2 regions of the Aerococcus sp. Group 2 genome follow, and region 2 is predicted to be linked to the other one. Evidence: riboswitches for the same ligand, from Rfam matches in the RefSeq annotation. Region 2 holds a riboswitch; the other holds the start of a gene.
The links. A riboswitch is a leader RNA that binds a small molecule or an ion and turns the genes downstream of it on or off. The one in region 2 is predicted to bind thiamine pyrophosphate.

Region 1 (4,215 bases), 110 kb from region 2:
CCCCAAGAGAATCGGAGCTAGGATCATAATCAGTAATGAACCCAGGACGGAAGTGGAACTTTCGTTTAGAACTGCTCCAATTACTGAAACTAAGGGGAAGAAGACAATGTTAACCATCACTGAGTTAAAAGCCGTCATCGATGGCACTGAATCAGATAAGGGGCCGGAACAATCATACTGCTCCACCACTGAGACTGGAGGGGCCGGCGCAGTCGCAATAGCGATCCCCCCAAAGAGTAAGGCAGCAATGATGGGTAGACCTAAGAGGTGAAGAATAAGGGCAAAGGATCCCGTCACCACTGCAAAGGTTACCACCAGGTCAGATATTCCCATGGCGAAGACTTTACTGATGGAGTCCTTGATATCACGGTAAACTAACTTATAGCCCACCATCGACCCCACTAGAATTTGCATAAGTACCATCAGTGATTGATAGACCTTGGTTGAAATTAGTTCAGGGCTTAAAAGGTTTAGCCCGTGCTCTCCGAGAAACATGGCCACAATCAACCAACCAATGATGGCTGGGAATTTGATTTTCTTAGCCAGTTCTCCGGCAAAATAAGCAATAAGCATTGCCAGTAAGAAACGAAGAACAAACACATTGAACACTCCTTTCCAATATTTTTCTTAAATCCTCTATTATTTATTGGTTGTTATAGCCTTCTCACTTTGGGTTAAAAATATAGTTCATAACTTCACATACTTAACTAAAAAAAGAGAGAAAGCTTTCAGCTAGGCTTTAACTTTAGTTATCCTTTTCACAAAATATTATAGCAAACGCTTTCTTATTAAAGTGTTTGCGCGCCAACAATTCTATAAAATATTTCTTTTTTATCAAAAATAGGTCCCCGTCAATAAAAAAAGACGCCCCCACTCAAAGGGCGTCTCAAAATAATAATTCCATCTAATCAATCGTTAAAATTGCAGCTTAATCTTCTGGGTTTAAGAGTCTGGGGGCATTATTAAATAACAAGGCCACCACTAAAGCCCCTACTAGCCAAGTAAAGAAACCGGTAGGTACATTGACAATCGTCGTATACCACCAAGCATTCATCCCTTCTGGCGCATAAGAAGACCAAAAGGCATAGCCAGCGAACCAATGAATAAAGTATTGGGCGACCATCCCAATAAAGGTCGCTGAAAAGATACCGATCCAAAGGCCTTTTTTATCCCCTTTTAAGCCTGCACTCTTCACACGATTAGCAAAGACTCCAGTTAAACCTGCTAACATAAAGGCGAAGAAGTATTCAAGAAAGACTTGGAAGGGAGTTAGAATCGTCGCTTGACCGGTGATTAATTGCAAAAGTCCAAACAGAAAGCCGGCAGCAAAACCGCTCTTTATCCCCCGTCTTAAAGAGATCAAGTAAATGGGAATAACTCCTAAGTTTACCCCAATACCTACTCCATTGGTTGTCGGCAAAAGTCCTAATAAATAAGCTAATACCGCTACCATAGCAATTTCCAATAAAATCCTTACTTGTTTACTTTGTCCCATAATAATTAAATCCTTTCTTAGCACAAAAACAGGTAAGAGAAAATGCCTCTTACCTGTTTTTTTCGTGCACTTTCTTCCGCTAGTATTACCTAGTCTCAAGTTCAAAGGGTCTGTAAATTACATCTCAGCCATAAAGGCTCCCCTAGTACCAACTATTTAATTATATATACTGCATCCTTACTGTCGAGTTCCCGCATCTTCACCCGAATTTTCTCTTGCCGGGAAGTGGGAATGTTTTTACCAACAATATCCGCTCGAATCGGTAATTCCCGGTGGCCCCGGTCAATGAGCGTCACTAAAGAGATCTTGCTTGGACGCCCATGATCCATCAAGGCATCCATCGTCGCCCGAATGGTCCGACCGGTCATGAGCACATCATCACAGATAAAGATATGTTTACCATTCACATCAAAGTCCAGCTGGGATAAGTCTTTGATCAGCTTATCCTTTTCCTGGTCGAGGTCATCACGATAAGCGCGGACATCTAATTCCCCATAAAAGACATCAGCCTCTTCTAACTGGTTGATGCGGTCCTTAATCCGGTTAGCAATAATGGCTCCCCGGGTTTTAATCCCCACGATGGCTAAATTAGCGGTACCATGGTTGCGTTCCAAAATCTCATAACTCATTCGCGTTAAGGCGCGCTTCATTTCTGCTTCGTTGAGAAGCTCGACTTCTGTTGCCAAGGCATCTCCCCCTTATCCTTTATTCTACTCATCATTGTAGCGAAATATTGTGAAGTCTGCAATTATTTCTTAACCTTGAGCATTGTCAGGGGGATTGCGCTTGCTTAATCCCCCCGGGTCAAGTATGCTAATAGCACATTAAGCGGAGGTAAATCATGTTCAATGCCGATTATTATTATCTAAAAATGAAAACCCACTACTTAAGCTTGCCCTATTCCGGCAAGAAGCGGCGGGTGCGAGTCCTACTCCCTAAAAATTACCAGCAGGAATCCGCGTCCTACCCAGTCGTTTACATGCATGACGGACAAAATGTTTTTTATAGTAAGGAGTCCTTCCTAGGTTATTCTTGGAAGGTCATCCCCACCCTCAAGCGTAATCCCGATTTAGCCAAGATGATTGTGGTCGGAATCGACAATGACTCTCAGACTCGGGCGGATGATTATAATGCTTGGAGCTTCGAAAACCCTAGCGACCCTAAGGCAAGGCCCTTGGGCGGCTTAGGCAATGATTTTAGTGACTTCATTATGAAGGTGGTTAAACCCTTTATCGACCAGACCTATCGGACAAAAACCGATAAAAAACATACAGCCATGATCGGGTCTTCTTTTGGGGCCAATATCACCGCCTATATGGGAATTAAGTATGCCGATCAAATTGGCCGCTTGGGGATTTTTTCCCTAGCCCAATGGATAGCCCAAGAACCCTTTGACCGCTATCTCAAATTGCAAAGCTTAGACCCCGAGCAAAAAATCTACCTCCAAGTCGGCACCAAAGAAGGCGACGATACTGACCGTCTCTTTCTCCCAGGCAATATGGCCCAAGCCTATATCGATGCTTCCCTCCACTACCAGGCCTTGCTTATAGCAGGAGGTATCCCGGTAGAAAATATTGACTTCAACATCTATGTGGATGAAGAGCATAATGAATTTTACTGGGCCAAACATCTCCCCGACTGCCTCCGCTTTCTCAGTAGCGGCTGGTGAAGGTGTGAAAACGTTTTAAAAATTATTTTTAGGCTTTTCCGGCTAAACTGCTCACAAATTCTGATATAATCATCCTTACAAGAGTTGTTGTGAGGAGGATATGCCATGAAGTTATTTTTCACCCAGAAAGCCATACAACAGTTACAAAACTTAGATCGTTTCCATAATATTTGCCTAACCACTTCCGATGAAACAGGTCATACCAGCCACAGAGCCTATCGTAGTTTAGTCTTACAAACTAATGCACCAAGTTTTGAAAGCTTTGATGAGGTCCTGGAAACGCATATCGGTCAAATCCATGTCACAACACAAGCCCTCAGCATCTTAGGCAATGATAACCGGATCGATTTTGATGAATTTCGGCAAGTTTTTGTTCTCTTAACCGACGATCAAATGGTCGATGATAATCTCTATTGTATCGATCATTAATACCGACTGGCTATTGATTAATCAAGTAATGACCCATAAACTAGAAGTTGGAAGCAATTGCCAACTTCTTTTTTTATGGAAAAGTACAAAGACTTCCCCCTCACTGATAAACAAAGCACTTAGGAGGTTATTATGACTCAAGTGAATTTACAGGGCTTCTACCGCCTCCCCTTAGAGGAACGTCTGGCCCGCTTAAATGAGCTCCACTATATTAGTGATGCAGAAAAAGATTATCTCAAAAATAACCAGGGTTTGCCCTTAGACCTGGCTGATAACATGGTTGAAAATCTCATTGGAACCTACTCCCTCCCCTTGGGACTGGCAATGAACTTTGTCATCAATCAAAAAGACTACTTGATCCCCATGGCGATCGAAGAACCGAGTGTCATTGCAGCAGCCAGTTACGCCGCTAAAATGGCTAAGGCAGGCGGTGGCTTCCATAGCGAGGTCTTGAACCGTCAAATGACTGGGCAAATGGTCTTCTTAGGCTTAGACCAAGCCAGCCAAGCTGAAATCTGGACTAGTTACATTAAAGACCACCAAGAAGACCTCATCCAAGTCGCCAACCAGGCCCATCCTAGCCTCAGCCGACGGGGCGGTGGGGTGCGCCAGTTAGAAACGG
Region 2 (4,215 bases):
TTTACTCCGTTCAGTAATCGGTAGCGTGACTTCTGAAGAAGAAGGACTGCCGAGTGATAAGGCTGAATACTACCTGGCCCAAGGTTATGCCCGCAATGACCGGGTCGGTAAGTCTTACCTGGAAGCCATGCATGAAGATACCCTGCACGGCGCCAAGACCAAGTACGAAACTGAAATTAACCAAAGAGGCGAGGTCGTTAGAACCGACAAGGCATATCCTGGCTCCATGGGAAATACCGTTCAACTGACCATTGATACTGATTTTCAAAAGAAAATTGAAGAAATTTTAGAAGGCTACTTGCACGGGTCAAGTACCGGTAAAAATAATTCCATCTATGTGGTAGCCAGTGACCCTAATAATGGAGAGATCCTGGCCATGGCTGGTAAATACCGCAATGAACATGGCGAAATCATTGACGATGCCCTGGGAACTATTAATTCATCCTTTACCATGGGATCTACAGTCAAAGGAGCCACAGTTGGGGCTGGTTACCATTATGGCGTCTTAAAACCGGGTCAAGAAAATATCTTTATTGACCAACCGCTTTACTTTACTGGGACACCAAGGAAGGCTTCCTGGTGGGCAGCCCACAATACTAGCCCTGTTCCTATTAATGATGTCATGGCTCTGGCAAGGTCTTCCAATGTCTATATGATTCGGACTGCCATGGCTATCGGGGGCTTACCCAACTATGAAGCAGGGATGTCCTTGGCTGGTTTAGATCCAGAAACGGGTAATAAGTTGCGTAATTTTTACCATCAATTTGGTTTAGGAAGCTCGACCGGTATTGACCTACAAAATGAAGTGACTGGTCTGGAAGGTGAAGGGGGTAACCCTGGTAACTATATTGACTTGGCTTTTGGTCAATACGATACCTATACGCCCATGCAATTGAACCAATATGTCGCAACTATCGCTAACGGTGGTAAACGCTATGCCAGCCATGTGCTTAAACAAGTGCTCAGAGAAAATGGTGAGCATGAGTCTGACACCCCTCAAGTGGTTTATCAAAACCAACCTAAATTGTTGAATGCCGTACAATTAAGTCCAGAAGAACTGGGACGAATTCAACAAGGTTTCTGGTCAGCAGCCAACCATCCGCAAGGTCTCTCATATAATGAATTTAGAGGTTTCCCGGTGACTATTGCTGCTAAAACTGGTACGGCGGAAACAGGGACCGAAGGGATAATTAACTCGACCTTTGTTTCTTACGCACCTTACGAACAACCTAAGATTGCCTTATCGGTAGTCATTCCTGAAATCAGTGCCTCAGCTTATGATAAGACAGCAGAAGTTGTTGGACACAAAGTCTTGGATGCCTATTACCATAAAAAATAATTAAAGGGCATTTTTATAAAAAGTTTGAAAAGCACTGAGAACTATGGTAGACTTTTAAGGTATGATTAAAAATCTATGATAAATTATTGATCTGATGGAGGGAAAATAATGCGTATTAACATTCTTTTAGAAAATACGGAACTTAAGGGCGAACGCATTTACTTAACAGAAAAAAATCGTCGTAACAACCCTGACCGTATTGAATTAAAAAAATATAGTCCAAAATTACGTAAAGTATGCTTATTTAGAGAAGTTAAAAAATAGAAATATTTCTATTGCTAAAAAGAGAATGTGCCGATAGTCTTCAGACTATTGATCGATTTGCTGATATTCGTTGGAAGCTCTTATTAAGTTAAGGCTGAGATTGCTTTTAGAATGACATTTCCTTTTTAGACATTGATATAGTGAAAAGAGGCTGGAAAACTTTCCAGCCTCTTTTTTAAAATTTTCTAATCGAAATAGTTTGCAAAAGTCTGACCTGATCTAGTTGAATTAACTATGGAAGGCAATCGAAATCCTATCGCACATAATTCCTTCAATGAATATCAGGGCTTTTCTACTTTTAGCACACTTTCCTCCTTACAAGTCATTTTTTATGAAATCATTAAAAAAAGCCTTGCATATTGATGCTATGTAAGCGCTATGATAAAATTTATGTGAATTGAGATTCGGGGTGCCGGATGGCTGAGAATATACCCGTAGAACCTGATCAAGTTATTGCGTAGGGAAATCTATTCAACGGGAGAAGGCTACTGTCATCTTGAACTCAAGAGGATAGTGGCCTTTTTATTTTGTAGGAGGGAAAAATGAAAAAGATTATTAAACATTTTATAGAGCATCCCGAAGAAAAAGAAAATTTTAATGATATGGCTCTACTTTTATTTGAATATTTATATAAACATAATCAAGATTATCAGCAATTCTGTCAAAGAAGAGCTGTAGGGATAAGACAAGTACGTCATTGGAAGGACATCCCGGCAGTGTCAACCGACGCCTTTAAAAGTGCATTTCTGAGTGCAACGCCACATGAACAATGTTCGCGTATATTTATGACAAGCGGGACGACGACAGGAATCAGTGGAAAACACTATCATAAAGATCTAGAAATTTATGATTTGTCTGCCTGGTTAGGTTTCAAGCAGTATGTCACTGATCAATGTTTACCTACGGCCATTCTTTTTCCTAATGAAGAAGAGATGCCTAATTCTTCGCTGGCTCACTATTTAGAAATATTGAAGGCTAATGGTCAGCCGGATTCCATGCATTTTATCACTGAGAAAGGCCTAGAAGTCGCTGCTTTAAAAGAGTGGCTAATAGCGCATCAAAAGCAACCAGTAATTATTTTAGGAGCTAGCTATAGTTTCGTACACTTATTTGAAGCCTTAAGCCAAGGAGAAGTGCTTCCGATCCATCCGGATAGTCTATTATTTGATACTGGTGGGTTCAAAAATTTTTCTAAGGTTTATCAGCTAGATACTTTTTATCAAAAGCTGCTTTCGGTTTTTCCGGTAAGAACAAATCCAGTGAATATGTATGGTATGACAGAATTATCCACAGAATATTATACCCAGTTTGCTTTTGATAAATTGCTATTAAAACGAGGGCCGCATTGGATAAAATACAAAATTATTGACCCCGCGACGGGTCTAGAGGTTGAGCAGGGGAAACCAGGTTTACTCGTTCATATTGATTTAGCAAATATTAATTCTGTCCCTGCTATTCAAACAGGGGACTTAGCAATTGACCATGGAGAAGGTTTTGAATTATTGGGACGAGTAAAAAATGGAGAGCCTAAGGGCTGCTCTATAGCAGCTAAAGATTGGTTAGAGGTCCACCATGATTGACATAAACTGTGGCTATTTGCCGCCTATAGTAAATGATCTTGCTATTGAAAACCGTGAACTTATATTTGATTCAATACGGATCCAAGTCCCAGCTCCTAATGTTAAACAGTTAAAAATAATGATAGAACGCATGAAAAATGATACTTCTGAAATTAGTGTAACAGAAACCGTAGTAGCTATCGATAAGGCGATCCTTTGTTTATTAGATCGCCAGAATTCTCTTAGAAAGAAATATGAAAAAATACTTCCTATTATTACCGGCTATGATTCAGAAATTCTACGCTTAGCCTTGACTAAATTTTTATTGAATTTTAGACAACATGAGTTAAGGCGCTGGCTAGCTGAAAATTTTGAAAATCCTAATATTTTAGAAGAATTTGTGCCCAGAATACATGGAGGATATAGTCGCGCTTTTGCCCCGCAATTGTGTGCGCATATATGGGCAGGAAATGTGCCTGCTTTACCCTTATGGAGTTTGGTCGCTAATTTATTAGTGAAAGGGAAGCTAATTGGAAAAGTATCTTCTAGTGAGCCGAGTTTTATTGGTTTATTTTGTCAATTACTGATTCGAATTGAGCCTAAATTGGCTAATAAAATAGCAATCCTTTCCTGGCAGGGAGGAGATAAGGAGCGTGAGCAAACCTTAATTGACTCTTCTGATTGTGTCCTTGCTTATGGAAATAATCAAACCATGGCAGCTATTCAAGCAAAGCTTTCACCAACAAGTCATTTCATTGCTTTTGGCAATAAATTGAGTTTTGGACTTATTCATCATCAATTATTAAATGCTGAAAAGGTAAATCATCTCGTTCATGAAGCAGCTAAAGCAGTCGTTTATTATGATCAACAAGGATGCTATTCCCCTCAGATTTATTTTGTGGAAAGAGGAGGTCAAGTTTCTCCCAGGGAATTTGCCCTCATGTTAGCAGGAGAATTAAGAGCTTATGAAAATCGTTATCCACTTAGAAAGTTATCGCTCGAAGAAGCTTACTTACGATCTCAGTGGCGCGAAAAAATCGAATGGCAGGGAGG

Region 1: it holds a riboswitch for thiamine pyrophosphate, as region 2 does, so the genes downstream of both, thiT (energy-coupled thiamine transporter ThiT) here and JFU01_RS02460 (LuxE/PaaK family acyltransferase) in region 2, are expected to answer to the same signal.

Annotation. Positions count from the first base shown of each region.
Region 1 is NZ_CAJHPA010000002.1:123,691-127,905, forward strand. Features, by position in the region: gene JFU01_RS02925 (cation:proton antiporter) at 1-600, opposite strand, end outside; gene thiT (energy-coupled thiamine transporter ThiT) at 929-1,495, opposite strand; TPP riboswitch at 1,550-1,649, opposite strand; gene pyrR (bifunctional pyr operon transcriptional regulator/uracil phosphoribosyltransferase PyrR) at 1,648-2,181, opposite strand; gene JFU01_RS02940 (alpha/beta hydrolase) at 2,337-3,164, shown strand; gene JFU01_RS02945 (iron-sulfur cluster biosynthesis family protein) at 3,270-3,593, shown strand; gene JFU01_RS02950 (hydroxymethylglutaryl-CoA reductase, degradative) at 3,723-4,215, shown strand, end outside.
Region 2 is NZ_CAJHPA010000002.1:10,530-14,744, reverse strand. Features, by position in the region: gene JFU01_RS02470 (penicillin-binding transpeptidase domain-containing protein) at 1-1,339, shown strand, start outside; gene rpmG (50S ribosomal protein L33) at 1,448-1,603, shown strand; TPP riboswitch at 1,999-2,084, shown strand; gene JFU01_RS02460 (LuxE/PaaK family acyltransferase) at 2,146-3,183, shown strand; gene JFU01_RS02455 (acyl-CoA reductase) at 3,176-4,215, shown strand, end outside.